DNA from 4 places in the Streptomyces sp. NPDC001270 genome. Region 2 is predicted to be linked to each of the others. Evidence: riboswitches for the same ligand, from Rfam matches in the RefSeq annotation. Region 2 holds a riboswitch; each other region holds the start of a gene.
The links. Region 2 has a riboswitch for cobalamin ahead of ACFY2B_RS38830 (prenyltransferase/squalene oxidase repeat-containing protein). Riboswitches for the same ligand answer to the same signal wherever they lie in the genome.
Positions count from the first base shown of each region.

Region 1: another riboswitch for cobalamin. It lies ahead of ACFY2B_RS43310 (CbtB-domain containing protein); the one in region 2 lies ahead of ACFY2B_RS38830 (prenyltransferase/squalene oxidase repeat-containing protein).
Region 3: another riboswitch for cobalamin. It lies ahead of metE (5-methyltetrahydropteroyltriglutamate--homocysteine S-methyltransferase); the one in region 2 lies ahead of ACFY2B_RS38830 (prenyltransferase/squalene oxidase repeat-containing protein).
Region 4: another riboswitch for cobalamin. It lies ahead of ACFY2B_RS29780 (cobalamin biosynthesis protein); the one in region 2 lies ahead of ACFY2B_RS38830 (prenyltransferase/squalene oxidase repeat-containing protein).

Region 1 covers NZ_JBIAXM010000056.1:1,628-5,595, reverse strand. Annotated here, with positions in the region: partial or broken gene ACFY2B_RS43315 (enoyl-CoA hydratase/isomerase family protein) at 204-1,281, shown strand; cobalamin riboswitch at 1,338-1,479, shown strand; gene ACFY2B_RS43310 (CbtB-domain containing protein) at 1,516-1,737, shown strand; gene ACFY2B_RS43305 (CbtA family protein) at 1,760-2,512, shown strand; gene ACFY2B_RS43300 (hypothetical protein) at 2,643-3,230, opposite strand; gene ACFY2B_RS43295 (histidine phosphatase family protein) at 3,430-3,968, opposite strand, start outside.
Region 2 covers NZ_JBIAXM010000038.1:12,260-16,227, reverse strand. Annotated here, with positions in the region: gene ACFY2B_RS38840 (aldehyde dehydrogenase) at 1-257, opposite strand, end outside; gene ACFY2B_RS38835 (MBL fold metallo-hydrolase) at 495-1,556, shown strand; cobalamin riboswitch at 1,795-1,926, shown strand; gene ACFY2B_RS38830 (prenyltransferase/squalene oxidase repeat-containing protein) at 2,053-3,303, shown strand; gene ACFY2B_RS38825 (SCO2322 family protein) at 3,300-3,956, shown strand.
Region 3 covers NZ_JBIAXM010000003.1:185,036-189,003, forward strand. Annotated here, with positions in the region: gene ACFY2B_RS07155 (histidinol-phosphatase) at 1-313, opposite strand, end outside; gene ACFY2B_RS07160 (DUF1345 domain-containing protein) at 606-1,238, opposite strand; cobalamin riboswitch at 1,460-1,629, shown strand; gene metE (5-methyltetrahydropteroyltriglutamate--homocysteine S-methyltransferase) at 1,839-3,968, shown strand, end outside.
Region 4 covers NZ_JBIAXM010000020.1:103,227-107,194, reverse strand. Annotated here, with positions in the region: gene ACFY2B_RS29790 (anion permease) at 1-1,135, shown strand, start outside; gene ACFY2B_RS29785 (hypothetical protein) at 1,167-1,388, shown strand; cobalamin riboswitch at 1,621-1,765, shown strand; gene ACFY2B_RS29780 (cobalamin biosynthesis protein) at 1,863-2,804, shown strand; gene ACFY2B_RS29775 (cobyric acid synthase) at 2,801-3,968, shown strand, end outside.

The sequences.
Region 1 (3,968 bases), on a different contig from region 2:
GAGAGGGAGAGTGACGATCGAAGACATGGCGAGGGAGCCGTGTGCATCCGGCGTCGCGCCGGCGCCACTGCGATCGGTGACCGAGTTCCGGCCGGCCGGCTTCCCGCGGAGACCTCGTCATGACCTGTATGTCCACCACAACACAGAAGGAACTCACGAGATCATGTGTTCATCGAGGACCGCGGAACGACGGAGACGTCCGGGTGACCGGCACCGAGGAACCCGTTCTGCTGCACACCGCGGGGCAGGCAGCCCACATCACTCTCAACCGGCCCAGGGCCCTCAACGCGCTGAACCACGCGATGGTGCGGCGCATCGACGAGGTGCTCACCGTGTGGGAGCGCGACCCGGCCGTCCGGACCGTCGTCATCGCCGGTGCGGGGGAGCGCGGCCGGTGCGCGGGCAGCGACATCCGCGCCGTCCACGGTGACGCCCGCGACGGGAACGGCGCCTCCTCGGCGGCCTTCTGGCGTGACGAATACCGCCTCAACGCCCGCATCGCCCGCTGCCCCAAGCCGTACGTCGCCGTCATGGACGGCATCGTCATGGGCGGCGGTGTCGGCATCTCCGCGCACGGCAGCGTCCGGATCGTCACCGAGCGGTCCCGGATCGCCATGCCCGAGACCGGCATCGGTTTCGTCCCCGACATCGGCGGCACCCATCTGCTCGCCCGCGCACCGGGCGAACTGGGCGCCCACCTGGCGCTGACGGGCTCTCGGATCAGTGCCGCCGACGCCCTGTTGTGCGGGCTCGCCGACCACTACGTACCCTCCGCCGCCCTGCCGCGCCTCCTCGACGACCTCGCCCGTGCGCCCGTACGGGCCGTCCTCGCCCGCCACGCACAGCCGCCGCCGCCGAGCGAGCTGGCCGGACAGCGGGAGTGGATCGACACCTGCTACGCCGCGGGCACCGTCGAGGAGATCCTCCACCGGCTGCTCGCCCACCACGACCCGGCCGCGCGGGACGTGGCGGACACCCTGCTCGGCAGGTCGCCCACCGCACTCAAGGTCACCCTGGCCGCGCTGCGCCGCGCCCGGCGGCTCGGGGCGCTGGAACGGGTCCTCGACCAGGAGCACCGCGTCTCCTGCGCGGCCCTGAGCAACCCCGGACCTGGTGGAGGGCATCCGGGCCCAGATCATCGACAAGGACCGCACCCCGCGCTGGTTCCCCGGCACCCTCGCCGAGGTCACCGACGCCGACGTGGAGCGCTTCTTCGCCCCGCTCGGCGACCGTGAACGGGGGCTCGCCGGACCCGGGGGAGGCCCCGAAGCGGCCCGGTGAACGGGCCCTTCGCCACGAGACCCAGATCACCTCGGGCGAGTGCGGTCTTGGCCGGGCCCGCGCCGCGCGGTACGGTCTGTGCGATATCGACGACGGTACGACGGAAGCCGGTGGGAATCCGGCACGGTCGCGCCACTGTATGTGAGGGCCCCCGGGCCGCTCGTGAGTCAGACCCGTGACTGTCGTCCAGTGCACCACCGAGATGGGACGCGAGCTCCCAGAGGAGGTCCTGCCATGGCGCAGACCGTCGCCCGGCCGACTGCCACCACTCCGGTCGTACCCGCCAAGGTACCGCTCAAGGCGATAGCGCCCTGGGCGGTCTTCTTCGGCCTGTTGATGCTGATCCTGCTGTACTTCGTCGGCGCCGAGCAGGGCGCCACCTCCGTGTTCAGCGGCACGGACGTCCACGAATGGGTCCACGACGCCCGCCACCTGCTCGGCTTCCCCTGCCACTGACGCGAGGGGACACCGCACGCCCATGAACTCCGCAACCGTACGGAACCTTCTCGTGCGGGGCATGCTCGCCGGCCTCGCGGCCGGTGTACTCGCCCTGATCGTGGCCTACTTCCTCGGCGAGCCGAGCGTCGACAAGGCGATCGGCTTCGAGGACGCCCACGCCCACGAGCACGAAATGGAGGTCGTCTCCCGTTCCCTCCAGTCCACCGCCGGGCTCGCCACCGGCGTCCTCGTCTACGGGATCGCCTTCGGCGGCATCGCGGCGCTCGCCTTCTGCGTCGCGCTCGGCCGCGTCGGGCGCCTCGGCCCCCGGGCGACCGCGCTGCTGCTGGCGGGCTGCGCGCTGCTCGCCGTGTACGTCGTGCCGTTCCTGAAGTACCCGGCCAACCCGCCGTCCGTCGGCGATCCCGACACCATCGGCAAACGGACCGCCCTGTATTTCCTGATGATGCTGCTCGGCGTGCTCCTCGCGATCGGCGCCACGATCCTCGGCAAGCGGCTCGCCCCGCGGCTGGGCACGTGGTACGCCACCGTCACGGCGGTCGCCGCGTTCGCCCTCGTGATCGGACTGGCGTACGCGTTCCTGCCGGCCGTCAACGAGGTGCCGGCGGGCTTCCCGGCCACGCTGTTGTGGCGGTTCCGGCTGTCCGCCCTGGCCGTCCAAGCCGTCCTGTGGGGCGGATTCGGTCTGGCCTTCGGTGAACTCGCCGAGCGGCTGCTGCATCCGAAGCCCGCGACGGCCGCGGCCGGCAAGGCGGTTCCGGCCGCGCGCTGATTCCGCGTACGGGGCCGTGGTCGACGACTCTCCGTGTCGTTTGCGGAAGTCCGGCTTCCGACCCCACCGGGACCGGAGGCTCGTCGGTCTCCGGTCCCGCCGCGCACTTCCGGCCTCAGCCGGCCCTCGCCTATACCGGCCAGTGGTAGCCCAGAGAGGAGTTCACTGCGACCGCGTAGGTGAGATACATGAGCCAGCAGCCGGTCAGGGTGTGGAAGAGTCCATAGATGCGTTCGGCCGGCTTGACGCCGATCACGGTGAAGAAATGCCAGAAATAGACGGCGAAAAGCCCCAGGAACAGCAGGCCCACCGGCCAGTCTCCGACTCTGAAGAAGATGGTGGCACCCATTGCGGACACCACCAAGTAGGCTATGCACATACCGGCGTTGGTACGAGGCTCATTTCCGCGATAACGGTTGATGCCGAGCGCGAACCAGTGGACGCCGTACACGGAGAAGGCCAGCGCGGCCATGTACAGCGGCGGTGACTTGGTGAACACCTCGAACCAGGTCAGCCCGATGAACAGGATGAGCCCCGCGACGAACTGGCACAGACCGGGCATCATCACGCCCCAGACACCAAGGGCCCGGTCCGTCGATTCGCTCTTTTCGGGATATCCGAACAACTCGTGCGGTCCGTAGATCAGATATCCGGTGCCGAGACCGAAGAATCCGAGCGCCAGGGGTGGAAAGGCCGACGGGTCGAACGTCAAGTCCATGTTCTCCTCCTTCGAAGAAGAACTGAAAACGAGCGTGGGCGACCGTCGCACGGGGCCCACGAGCCGTCGGTCTCCGCGTGCCGTGCAGCCGTCAGGAATACGTACCCGACACGAGCGTGCGGCAGGTCACACGCGCTTTGAAGATTTTTTCACGGGCCCGCTCCGCCCGCCACTCCAGCCGCTGCCGGGCCTCCAGCCGCTATCCGGCTTCCGACCGGGCGAGCGGGTGCCCCAGCCGGACATTCCAGCGGCCGGCCCGGCCACTCAGCTCGGTTCCGGTCAGCGGGGCGACGTCGAGGCGCCAGAAGGCCGTCACGGGCATGCCCAGCGCGTGGACGACGGCCGCCCGTACGATCTCCGGTTCGACCACGGCGAGCGTACGGCCGTCCGTGCCCGCCACGGCATCGAGCCAGCCCGCGACCCGTCCGCACAAGTCCCGCACCGACTCACCCCCGTGCGGCGCGGAGCCCGGGTCGGCGAGCCAGCGGCCCACCGCCTCCGGCTCGGCGGCCCCCACCTCCTCCAGCGTGCGTCCGCGCCAGCGCCCCACGTCGAGGCCCGCCAACTGGGCCGCCACCGCGGCGTCGAGGCCGAGTGCCGCGGCCGTCTCCCGGCAGCGCACGCCGGGCGAGGCGAGGACACGGGCGGCGGAGGGCAGCGTCCCGGCCGCCGAACGCGCCCGTCGCGCACCGCCGTTGTCGATCGAGCCGCCATCGTCGAAGCGGGCCTGCCGCAGCG
Region 2 (3,968 bases):
TGCCGGACGGCGATGCCGTCCTTGATACGGGTGACGACCGCGATCCGCTCGTCGAGGCTCATCCGCGGCCAGGGGCCCTGGTCGAACGCGGTCCGGGCGACGGCGACGGCCCGGTCCACATCGGCCGGCGAGGCGTGCGGGACGCGGCCGATGACCTCTTCGGTGTGCGGGGAGATCACCTCGATGACGTCCCCGCCCAGGGGATCGGTCAACTCCCCGCCGATGAACAGCTGTCCGTGTTCCACGAGCTCGGTCATGGCCGACTGCCTCCTGCGGCACGATTTCTGACGCTGTATCAGAAACGGATACCAGGTCTCCTCGAACTAGTCCACGGCAGGACACCACCGGCCCGGCCGGAACCCCGCCCGCACCACCGGCTCGACCGGCCCCCGTCCGCACCGCGCCCGGCGCGCGGCCACCGGCTTCCGGAATCGGCGGGCGCCCGGGGCAACCGATGAAACCGGTTCTAGTTATAGTGGGCCGGGGAGGCCATGATGGTGGAGACGTTCGATCACGGCGGCGGTGTGCGGTCCGTGGCGGTGCCGATACCGGACAACCCGCTCGGCCACACGCTGGTGTACGTCGTGGACACCGACCGGGGCCCGGTACTGGTCGACACCGGCTGGGACGACCCGGCGTCGTGGGACACACTGACGTCCGGCCTGTCGGCCTGCGGCACCTCGGTGGCGGAGCTCCACGGGGTCGTCATCACCCACCACCACCCCGACCACCACGGACTGTCCGGCCAGGTGCGCGAGGCGTCCGGCGCGTGGGTGGCGATGCACGCGGCCGACACCGCGGTGGTACGGCGCAACCGCGAGGCCCGCCCCGAGCGCTGGCTCGACTACATGCGCGCCAAACTCACCGCGACCGGCGCCCCGGAGGAACACCTGGCCGTCCTGCGCACACCGGGCGCCCTGCAACGGCGTCCGCCCGCCCTCCCGGACCGCGAGATCGTCCCCGGCGACCTCCTGGACCTGCCCGGCCGCCGGCTGCGCGCCGTCTGGACGCCGGGGCACACGCCCGGTCACGTCTGTCTGCACCTGGAGGAGGAGCACCCCGCCGGGCTGCCGGGACACGGCCGGCTGTTCTCCGGCGACCACCTGCTCCCGAAGATCACCCCGCACATCGGCCTGTACGAGGACCCCTCCACCCAGGGGAACACCACCGGCCGGAACGGAGCCGAGAACCTGGCGGAGGCCATCGACCCGCTCGGCGACTACCTCGACTCCCTGGAGCGCATCGGCCGCCTGGCCCCCGCCGAGGTGCTGCCGGCCCACCAGTACGCGTTCACCGGCGGATCCGCCCGCGTGGCGGAGTTGCTCGCGCATCACGAGGAGCGGCTGGCCGGCCTGCTGACCCAGCTCGTCGAACCGCTCACGCCCTGGCAGTTGGCCGAGCGGATGGAGTGGAACCGGCCCTGGCCCCAGATCCCGCACCCCTCCCGGAACATCGCCGTCGCGGAGGCCGAGGCGCATCTGCGCCGCCTGGTGAAGCAGGGCCGGGCCGAACCGGTGCCGGGCACCGACCCGCTGAGGTACGTCCGGACGGCGTGACCGGACGGCCTGACCGGGCCATGTGACGGGGGCACTTCCCCGGATCGCGTGCCGGGATCGCTTCCCCGGACCGCGCGACCGGACCGCATTCCGGGACCGCATTCCGGGACCGCATTCCCGGGCCGCTTCCGGACGACGTGACCGGGCCGTTTTCCCGGACCGCATTCCCGCACCCCGTACCCCTCTTCGCCCCACCGCACGGCCCTCTGTCACGGCCACCCCTCGGGGGCCTGGAGGTGGGCCGGTAGAGTGACTGGGTCGTCATCACACCCGTACGGGGGGAAGCCGGTGCAATTCCGGCGCTGACCCGCAACCGTGAACCGGCCGTCGAGGCCCGGTGAGCCGGACTGCCCCGGACGGAACGTGACCGGCTCAGGTGCGTCGGCAGCCGCCCGCGCACGGCACCGTCGAGGTTTACGGGGCCGAGCCGCCCGGGGTGTCCCGTGCTGCCCGGCTTCCTCGCGAACCGACCCGCGAAGAGAGGCACCCGCCGAGCATGAACGTCCGCCGCAGCGCAGCGGTCCTGGCCGCCGTCGGCGTGCTCGCCGCCGCGTCACCCGCCCTGGCCGCGAGCCCTTCGCCGTCCCCGTCGACGGTGCTCCCGTCCGGCCTGTACGGCGACGCTGATCCGAAGTTCGACGGCGTCTGGCGCCAGTCGCTGGCGCTGCTCGCCCAGCGCACCGTGTCCGTGACGCCCGCTGCCAAGGCCGTGGACTGGCTGGCCGGACAGCAGTGCGCGGACGGGGCGTTCGCCGCGTTCCGCGCCGATCCGGGGCGGGCCTGTGACGCCAAGGTGCCGGTCGACACCAACAGCACGGCCGCCGCCGTCCAGGCCCTGACCGCGACCGGCGGCCACGACAGCGCCGTCGGCAAGGCCGTGACCTGGCTGAAGTCGGTGCAGAACAAGGACGGCGGCTGGGGGTACGCGCCGGGCGGCGCGAGCGACGCGAACTCCACGGGCGTCGTCGTCGGCGCGCTCGCGGCGGCCGGTGAACGGCCCGCGGCAGTGGTCAAGGACGGCCGGTCGCCGTACGACGCGCTGCTGGCACTGGCCCTGCCCTGCTCCGGCGACGACGCAGGCGCCTTCGCCTACCAGCCGGACAAGAAGGGCGCGTTGACGGCCAACGCGGACGCCACCGCGGCGGCCGTGCTGGGCGTGCTGGGCGCGGGCCTCGCCGCGAAGGCGGCCGGAGCGGGCGACGCTTCGAGCGGGGCGCCCGGCACGAGCTGCGCCGCCACCGGGAAGCCCACCCCCGAGCAGGCCGCGGCCGATGGCGCCGCCTACCTCACCCGTGCGGTCACCGAGGACGGCCACCTCACCTCCGCCCTCGCGGGCGCCCCCGAACAGCCCGACTACGGCAACACCGCCGACGCGGTGGTCGCGCTCGCCGCGCAGGGCGGGCCGGACCGGGCCGCGAAGCCGCTGGCCTGGCTGGAGAAGAACGCGGCGGCCTGGGCGAAGCAGAGCGGACCGGCCGCGTACGCGCAGTTGATCTTCGCGGCGCACGCGACCGGCACGGACCCGCGCGACTTCGGCGGTACGGACCTGGTGCGGGCGCTGGGCGCGACCGGCCCGGCACCGCAGGCGGCCGGGCAGGCGACATCGGGCGACGGCTCGGACCCGTCGGACCGGAAGGACGACGGCGGCTCGGGCACCAGCGTCTGGTGGATCATCGGCACCGGTCTGGTCGCGGGCGTCGGCATCGGCTTCCTGCTCAGCGGCCGCAGGAAGCAGCAGCACCTGTGACCGGGCCGCGCCGCGGTGTGCTCCTGCTGCTGGCCGCGCTCCTGTGCTGGGGCGGCGCGGGCCAGGCGCAGGCCGTCGGCTACCGCTACTGGTCCTTCTGGGACCGCGCGGGCGACCGGTGGACGTACGCCACCGAGGGTCCGTCGCTGGCCCGACCCGCCGACGGCGCCGTCCAGGGCTTCCGGTTCGCGGTGAGCGAGGACTCCGCCGACGCGACGTATCCGCGCGGCACGGCCCGCTTCGCCGAGATCTGCGCGCACACGCCCGCGCGGGCGGGCCACAAGCGGGTGGCACTGGTCATCGACTTCGGTACGGCGGCGGACGCGCCCGGCGCCGAGACACCGCCGAAGGCGCGGACCGCCTGCGCGGTACTGGCACCCGACGCGACGACGGCCGAGGCCCTGGCGGCGGTCGCCGGACCGCTGCGCTACGACTCCAACGCCCTGCTGTGCGCCATCGCCGGCTACCCGGAGAAGGGCTGCGGCGAGCAGGTGGCGGCCACGGACGACAAGCCGACGAGCGCCGCGAAGCGGCCGACGGCGGGCGAGGACGGCGGCAACGGGCCGTCGCTCGGCCTGTGGGCGGGTGGGGCGGCGGTCGTCCTGCTGGGCGCGGCGGCACTCTGGCAGGCCCGACGGCGCCGGGATGCGTAGGCACCGCCATGC
Region 3 (3,968 bases), on a different contig from region 2:
CGTTGCTGTGCTGGGTGTGGATGTGGTGGTCGCCGGCGAGCCACAGGTAGCCGCCCGAACGGGAGTCGTGCGACGCGTTGGCCGTCGTGGCCGGGGACGCGGCCGCCTGGCCCGCGCCGCCGAGGACACTGCCGGCCGCCAGGCCGGCGCCGAGCAGTCCGGTGCGGCGGAGCATGGAGCGCCGGGACAGCTGGCTGGGCGTCAACTCCGCGTCGGGCACCGACAGGTCGAGCGCGGGCGGCAGGGACGTGGACTCGTCGCCCCCGTGGTGATGGTGGTGGTGACCGTGGTCGTGTCTGTGGCCGTGGCCCATTTCAACTCCCGCTGACAACAGGGACATGCACGCTTGGGACGTGTGGAGTCTGCAAAGCTCTGGTAAACGGCGGGAATCAAGGCAATGGTGTGGCAAAGAAGGCCGGATGTGCAGCGGGCGTCGACGCCCGCCCGGAGCTGCGCCGACGCCTCCCGCACCGGCGGGTCCGCCCGATCCCGCACTACAGGCCCGCACCGCCGGCCGGCCGACCGGCCGCCCTCACATCGTTTTCGGCCATCGGCATCACCGGCCGGGCCGTGCACGGACCGTCCGGTACGGCGCGGGAGCGGAGTCAGCCCGAGACGATCCCGACGACCAGGTTGATCACGGTGGCCAGGATGCTGGTGCCGAAGACGTACGACAGCAGGCAGTGCCGCAGCGCCACCGCACGGATCGTCGAACTCGACACGCTGGTGTCGGAGACCTGGTAGGTCATGCCGAGGTTGTAGCTGAAGTACAGGAAGTCCCGGTACGCCGGCGGCTCGTCCGAGTTGAAGTCGATGCCGCCGGACGCCGTGCAGTAGAGGTAGGCGTAGCGCGTCGCGTACATCAGGTGCAGGGCCGCCCAGGCCATGAAGACCCCGCCGAGCGCGGCGACCGCGGCGGCATGGCCGTCGGCCGACTTGCCGAACGACAGCAGCAGCACGATGCCGAGCAGCCCGCACAGGGCGGCCACGACCACGACGAGTTCCTCCAGGACCGGACGGAAGTCCTCGCGACGGATGTTGCGGTGGGTCTCCTCGGCGTCCAGGGGCCACAGCACGATCCAGCCCACCACCACGAAGAACGTCTCCGCCGCCGCGATGCCGGCGAGAAGCCCGAGGGGCAGGTCGGTCGGCAGCCCGACGGCCACGCCGACGACCGCGCCGCCGGCCGTCGATCCGAACAGCCGGGAGACCGCCGAGAGCGGCAACCGTGCACCCATGGGCCGCAACAGTAGCGGCCGGGGCTCCGCCACGAGGGCAGCCACGGCCGTGCGGTGGGAGGCACACCGGGGTACGGACGGACGCCGTCCGGTGCTCGTCGGGCGGCGGCACGGGCCGGTCCGCCATCCGAATGCCGGACGCGACCGGACGCGACCGTGGCCCGCCCCGTAGGCTGGCCGGTGCAGCTGGTTCGCCCCCGTCAGCCGGACGGGACGCGTCGTAAGAGGGAACCCGGTGGAAATCCGGGACTGCCCCGCAGCGGTGAGCGGGAACGACCGCCGTCATACGCACTGGGCCCGATGTACCGGGCCTGGGAAGCGACGGCCAGTAGGAGTCTCGTACGGCTCTGTGCTTCGTACGGACGAGACGTGCCCGCGAGTCCGAAGACCTGCCCGCTGCCCGCGCGCGAACCACTCGTGCGCGGACATCCCGGTGACCCCGAGGGCGGGTCGGGGACACCTCCGGACACCGTCCGGGGAGTGAGGCCAGGCGGACGAACACACGCTGCCACGCGTGATCGTGCCGTCCGGTCCGGCACCCCTTCGCGCCCCCGTCCCGTCGCCGGGACCTCAGGGAATCGTCTCGCGAAGGAGATCTCCGTGACCACCGAGCCCACAGCCGGGGCCGCACGCGCCACCGTGTACGGCTACCCGCGTCAGGGACAGCACCGGGAACTGAAGAAGGCCGTCGAGGGCTACTGGGCGGGCCGCGTCGGCGCCGACGCGCTCCGCGCCACCGCCGCCGGACTGCGCCGGGCCACCTGGCGGCAGCTCGCCGAGGCCGGCATCGACGAAGTGCCCACCGGTGACTTCTCGTACTACGACCACGTCCTCGACACCACGGTCATGGTCGGCGCGGTCCCGGACCGCCACCGGGCCGCCGTCGCGGCGGACGCGTTGGACGGCTACTTCGCCATGGCCAGGGGCACCCAGGGCCTGGCGCCGCTGGAGATGACCAAGTGGTTCGACACCAACTACCACTATCTCGTGCCGGAGTTGGGCCCGGACACGGTGTTCGCGGCGGACTCGGCCAAGCAGGTCGCGGAGCTGACGGAGGCCCTCGCCCTGGGCCTCGCGGCCCGGCCGGTGCTGGTCGGCCCCGTCACCTACCTGCTGCTCGCCAAGCCCGCGCCGGGGGTCGCGGCGGACTTCGATCCGCTGACCCTCCTCGACCGGCTGCTGCCGGTGTACGCGGAGGTCCTGGCCGACCTGCGCGCGGCCGGCGCCGAGTGGGTGCAGCTCGACGAGCCCGCGCTCGTCCAGGACCGCACGCCGGCCGAACTCGGCGCCGTCGCACGCGCCTACCGTGCCCTCGGCGGTCGCGCCGACCGGCCGAAGCTGCTGGTCGCCTCTTACTTCGACCGGCTCGGCGAGGCCCTGCCCGTGCTGGCCGACGCGCCGGTCGACGGGCTCGCGCTGGATTTCACCGGGCGCGGGGCCGCCCAGCTCGACGCGCTGGCCGCGGTCGGCGGACTGCCCGGCAGGCGCCTGGTCGCCGGCGTCGTCGACGGCCGCAACATCTGGGTCAACGACCTGGCGGCGTCCCTCGCCACGCTCGGCACGCTGCTCGGTCTGGCCGACCGGGTCGATGTGGCGGCCTCCTGCTCCCTGCTGCACGTCCCGCTCGACGCGTCGGTCGAGCGGGACATCGAACCGCAGCTCCTGCGCTGGCTGGCCTTCGCCCGTCAGAAGACCACGGAGGTGGTGACGCTGGCCCGCGGCCTGGCCCACGGCACGGCGGCCATCAGCGCCGAACTGGCCGCCAACCGCGCCGACCTGGCCTCCCGGGCGGCCTCGCCGCTCACCCGTGACCCGGCCGTGCGCGCCCGCGCGGCGGCGGTCACCGGGGCCGACGCCCGCCGTGACCAGCCGTATCCGGTGCGGGCGGCGGCCCAGCGCGCCCGCCTCGGCCTGCCGTTGCTGCCGACCACCACCATCGGCTCCTTCCCGCAGACCGCCGACCTGCGCACCGCCCGCGCCGACCTGCGGACCGGCCGGATCGACAGCGCCGGCTACGAGGAGCGGATCAAGGCCGAGATCCGGGAGGTGATCGCCTTCCAGGAGAAGACCGGCCTGGACGTCCTCGTCCACGGCGAGGCCGAACGCGACGACATGGTCCAGTACTTCGCCGAACGGCTCACCGGGTATCTCGCCACCCGGCACGGGTGGGTCCAGTCCTACGGCACCCGCTACGTCCGCCCGCCGATCCTGGCCGGCGACATCTCCCGCCCGGACCCCATGACCGTGCGCTGGACCGCCTACGCGCAGTCCCTGACCGACCGCCCCGTCAAGGGCATGCTCACCGGCCCGGTCACCATGCTCGCCTGGTCCTTCGTCCGTGACGACCAGCCGCTCGCCGACACCGGCCGGCAGGTCGCCCTCGCCCTACGCGACGAGGTCGGCGACCTGGAGACGGCCGGTACCCCGGTGATCCAGGTCGACGAGCCCGCCCTGCGCGAGACCCTGCCGCTGCGGGCCGCCGACCGGGCCGCCTATCTGGACTGGGCGACCGAGGCGTTCCGGCTCACCACCGGCGGGGTGGGCCCGGACACCCAGGTCCACACCCACATGTGCTACGCCGAGTTCGGTGACATCGTGCAGGCCATCGACGACCTCGACGCCGACGTGATCAGCCTGGAGGCGGCCCGCTCGCGCATGCAGGTCGCGCGTGAGCTGGCCGCCCACGGCTACCCGCGCGAGGCCGGACCCGGTGTGTACGACATCCACTCC
Region 4 (3,968 bases), on a different contig from region 2:
TCTCGTCGACGAGAGCGGCATCCGCCCCGAGGTCATCTTCGCCGCCCTGGTGGGCGCGATCCTCTGGAACCTGCTGACCTGGCTGGTGGGTCTGCCCTCAAGCTCCTCGCACGCGCTGATGGGCGGTCTGATCGGCGCCGCCGTCGCGTCCGCCGGCACGGGCGCCGTCCACGGCGACGTGCTCGTCACCAAGGTCCTCGTCCCGGCACTCGCCGCGCCCCTCGTGGCCGGGGTGGCGGCACTGCTCGCCACCCGGCTGTCGTACTCGCTCGACGGCGCCGCGGAGGGCAAGGCCGCCGAGAAGGGCTACCGGGCCGGCCAGATCGCCTCCGCGGGTCTGGTCTCCCTGGCCCACGGCACCAACGACGCCCAGAAGACGATGGGCGTCATCACCCTGGCGCTGATCGCCGGCGGTGCGATCGCCCCCGGCTCGAACCCGCCCACCTGGGTCGTCCTCTCCGCGGGTCTCGCCATCGCGCTCGGCACCTACCTCGGCGGCTGGCGCATCATCCGCACGATGGGCAAGGGGCTGACCGACCTCCGGCCGCGGCAGGGCTTCGCCGCCCAGACCAGCGCGGCGACCGCCATCCTGGCCTCCTCGCACCTCGGCTTCTCGCTCTCCACCACGCATGTCGTCTCCGGTTCCGTGATGGGCGCGGGGCTCGGCCGCAAGGGCGGGGTGGTGCGCTGGTCGACGGCGGCCCGGATGTGCGTCGCCTGGGCGCTGACGCTGCCGGCCGCCGCGCTCGTCGGCGCGCTCGCGGAACTCGTCACGGAGCTGGGTGACTGGGGCACCGCGGCTGTGGCCGTCTGCCTGGTCGCTTCCGCCGTGGGGATCTGGCGGGTCTCGCGGCGTGAGGTCGTGGACCACAGCAACGTCAATGAGGTGAACGGCACCGGGGAGTCGGCCGTTCCGGTTGGGCCGGCCGGTGTGGTCGGTGCGGTCGGTGCGGTCGGTGCGGTCGGTGCGGTCGGTGCGGTCGGTGCGGTCGGTGCGGTCGGTGCGGTGTCCGTCACCATCAGCGCCGGTTCCGCCGGTTCGCCCTCGGGGGCGGGCGGGACGGCCGCTTCGGTCGCCGCGGCCGCGCCCGTCGTCGCCGATCCGGCCGGGCCGCCGCCGAGTGCCGCCGTCTGAGACCCGAGGAAGAAGCATCACCATGAACACCATGAACATCGACTGGGCGGCACTCGGTTCCGTCTTCGGCGTCAGCCTCGGGGTCACCGTGGCGCTCGTGGGACTGTTCACCCTCGGCGTGGCCGGATTGTCGCGCCGTGAACGGGCCGTTGCGCGGGGAGGTTCCGCGGGGGTGGCGTTGGCTGGGGCGTACGCCTGCTTTGCGGCGTGCGCCGGGGCTGTGGGGTATGGGATCTTTTTGATCGCGGGGTGAGTGGTTCGGGGTGTGGGGGTTTTGCGCAGTTCCCCGCGCCCCTGCCGGGGTTGGCGTTGGCGCTCGGCCGCGCGTGCGTGGTCGTTTTTTGCGCAGTTCCCCGCGCCCCTGCCGGGGGGGAGTCGTCTCGTTTCTTGTGTTGTTCCGGGGTGTTTCTTCTGGGTGGGTGGGGGGTGGGGTGGGTATGAGGCTGGGCACACTCTTCCCTTGCAGGTCAACGGCTGGTTGACGGTTCTTCGGGGGGCGTGGTGGACTTCCGGGGCCATGTACGGCGGCAGAAGAGGAAGCCGGTGCGAATCCGGCGCGGTCCCGCCACTGTCACCGGGGAAGGACTTCCCCGGGAGCCAGGAACTCTCGCCGCCGGTCTCGTCGAACCAGGGCGTGGACACCCTGAGTGAGGACATATCGCCATGCTCGGCTGCGGATTGAGGTACAGCACCAGGTCGCTTCCCGACCCGACGGCCGGCTGAACCGGTGCGTGCCGATCGCGTCTTCGCGTACGGCGCCGCTCTCGGCCTCCTCGGCGATCTGCTCGTGGGCGATCCGCGCCACGGGCATCCGGTCGCCGGGTTCGGGCGTGCCGTCGGCGCGGCGGAGCGGGTGCTGTGGCGGGACCACCGGGGGTGGGGAGCCCTGTACACCGCCGTCTGCGTCGGCGGTGCCGCGGGCCTCGGAGCGCTGGCCCGGCGGGCCGTGCGCGCCTCCCCCGCCGGTTCCGTGGCGCTGACCGGGGCCGTCACCTGGGCGGTGGTGGGCGGGACTTCGCTCGCCCGGGAGGCCCAGGCCGTCCGGCGGGCCCTCGACTCGGGGGATGTCGCCGCGGCGAGGGCCCGGCTGCCGCATCTGTGCGGACGGGATCCGCAGGCCCTCGACGCCCAGGGGATCGCGCGGGCCGTCGTGGAGTCGGTGGCCGAGAACACGTCCGACGCGGTCGTCGGGGCGCTGGTGTGGGGGGCGTTGGGCGGGGTGCCCGGGTTCGTCGCCTTCCGTGCGGTGAACACCCTCGACGCGATGGTCGGGCACCGGTCGCCGCGGCACCGGCGGTTCGGGTGGGCCGCCGCGCGGCTCGACGACGTCGCCGGCTGGCCGGGGGCACGGCTCACCGCGGTGCTCGCCGCCGTCTCGGGCCCGGACCCACGGGGTGCGGTGCGGGCCTGGCGGGCCGACGCCCACCGGCATCCGAGCCCCAACGCCGGTCCCGTGGAGGCTTCCTTCGCGGGGGCGCTGGGCGTGCGGCTGGGCGGGACGCTGTCGTACGGGGGGCGGGTCGAGCACCGGCCCGTGCTCAACGGCGGGGGGCGGGAGGTCGCCGCCGCGGACATCGACCGTGCGGTACGGCTGTCCCGCCAAGTCGGGCTGCTCGCGCTCGGCGTCACGACCGCCGCGCGGCTGGCCGTGCGGGGGCGCAGGTCATGAGCGGTGGTGGGCTGCTCGTCGCCGGTACCACCTCCGACGCGGGCAAGAGCGTGGTGACGGCGGGCATCTGCCGGTGGCTGGTGCGGCAGGGCGTCGCGGTCGCGCCGTTCAAGGCGCAGAACATGTCCCTGAACTCGTTCGTCACCCGCGAGGGCGCCGAGATCGGGCGGGCCCAGGCGATGCAGGCCCAGGCGTGCCGGATCGAACCGACCGCGCTGATGAACCCGGTCCTGCTCAAACCGGGCGGGGAGCAGAGCAGTCAGGTCGTGCTCATGGGCAGGCCGGTGGGCGAGCTGAGCGCGCGCGGGTACCACGGCGGACGCCAGGAGCGGCTGCTGGGAACCGTGCTCGACTGCCTCGCCACGCTGCGGGACACGTACGACGTGGTGATCTGCGAGGGCGCGGGCAGCCCGGCGGAGATCAACCTGCGGCGGACCGACATCGTGAACATGGGCCTCGCCCGCAACGCGCGGCTGCCCGTCCTGGTGGTCGGCGACATCGACCGCGGGGGTGTCTTCGCGTCGTTCTTCGGGACCGTGGCGCTGCTGTCCCGCGCGGACCAGGAGCTGGTCGCCGGGTTCCTGGTCAACAAGTTCCGCGGGGACGTCGGCCTGCTGGAGCCGGGGCTCGACATGCTGCGCGGCCTGACCGGGCGGCCCGCCTACGGCGTCCTGCCGTTCCGGCCCGGCCTCGGCATCGACGAGGAGGACGGGGTGGCCGTCTCCCTGCGGGGCGCGGTACGGGAGTCGGCGTCGGCCGCGCCGTTCGGCGAGGACGTGCTGCGCGTCGCGGTCTGCGCGGTGCCGCTCATGTCCAACTTCACGGACGTGGACGCGCTGGCCGCCGAACCGGGCGTGGTCGTACGGTTCGTGGACCGGCCGCAGGAACTGGCCGACGCCGATCTCGTCGTCGTACCCGGGACCCGGGGCACCGTCCGGGCGCTGGCCTGGCTGCGGGAGCGCGGGCTCGCAAAGGCGCTGCGCGACCGGGCCCGCGAAGGCCGGCCCGTCCTCGGCGTCTGCGGCGGCTTCCAACTGCTCGGCGAGCACATCGAGGACGCGGTCGAGTCGCGCGCCGGGCAGGTGAGCGGGCTGGGTGTGCTGCCGGTCCGGGTGCGGTTCGCCCGGGAGAAGACCCTCGCCCGGCCCGTCGGCGAGGCGTTCG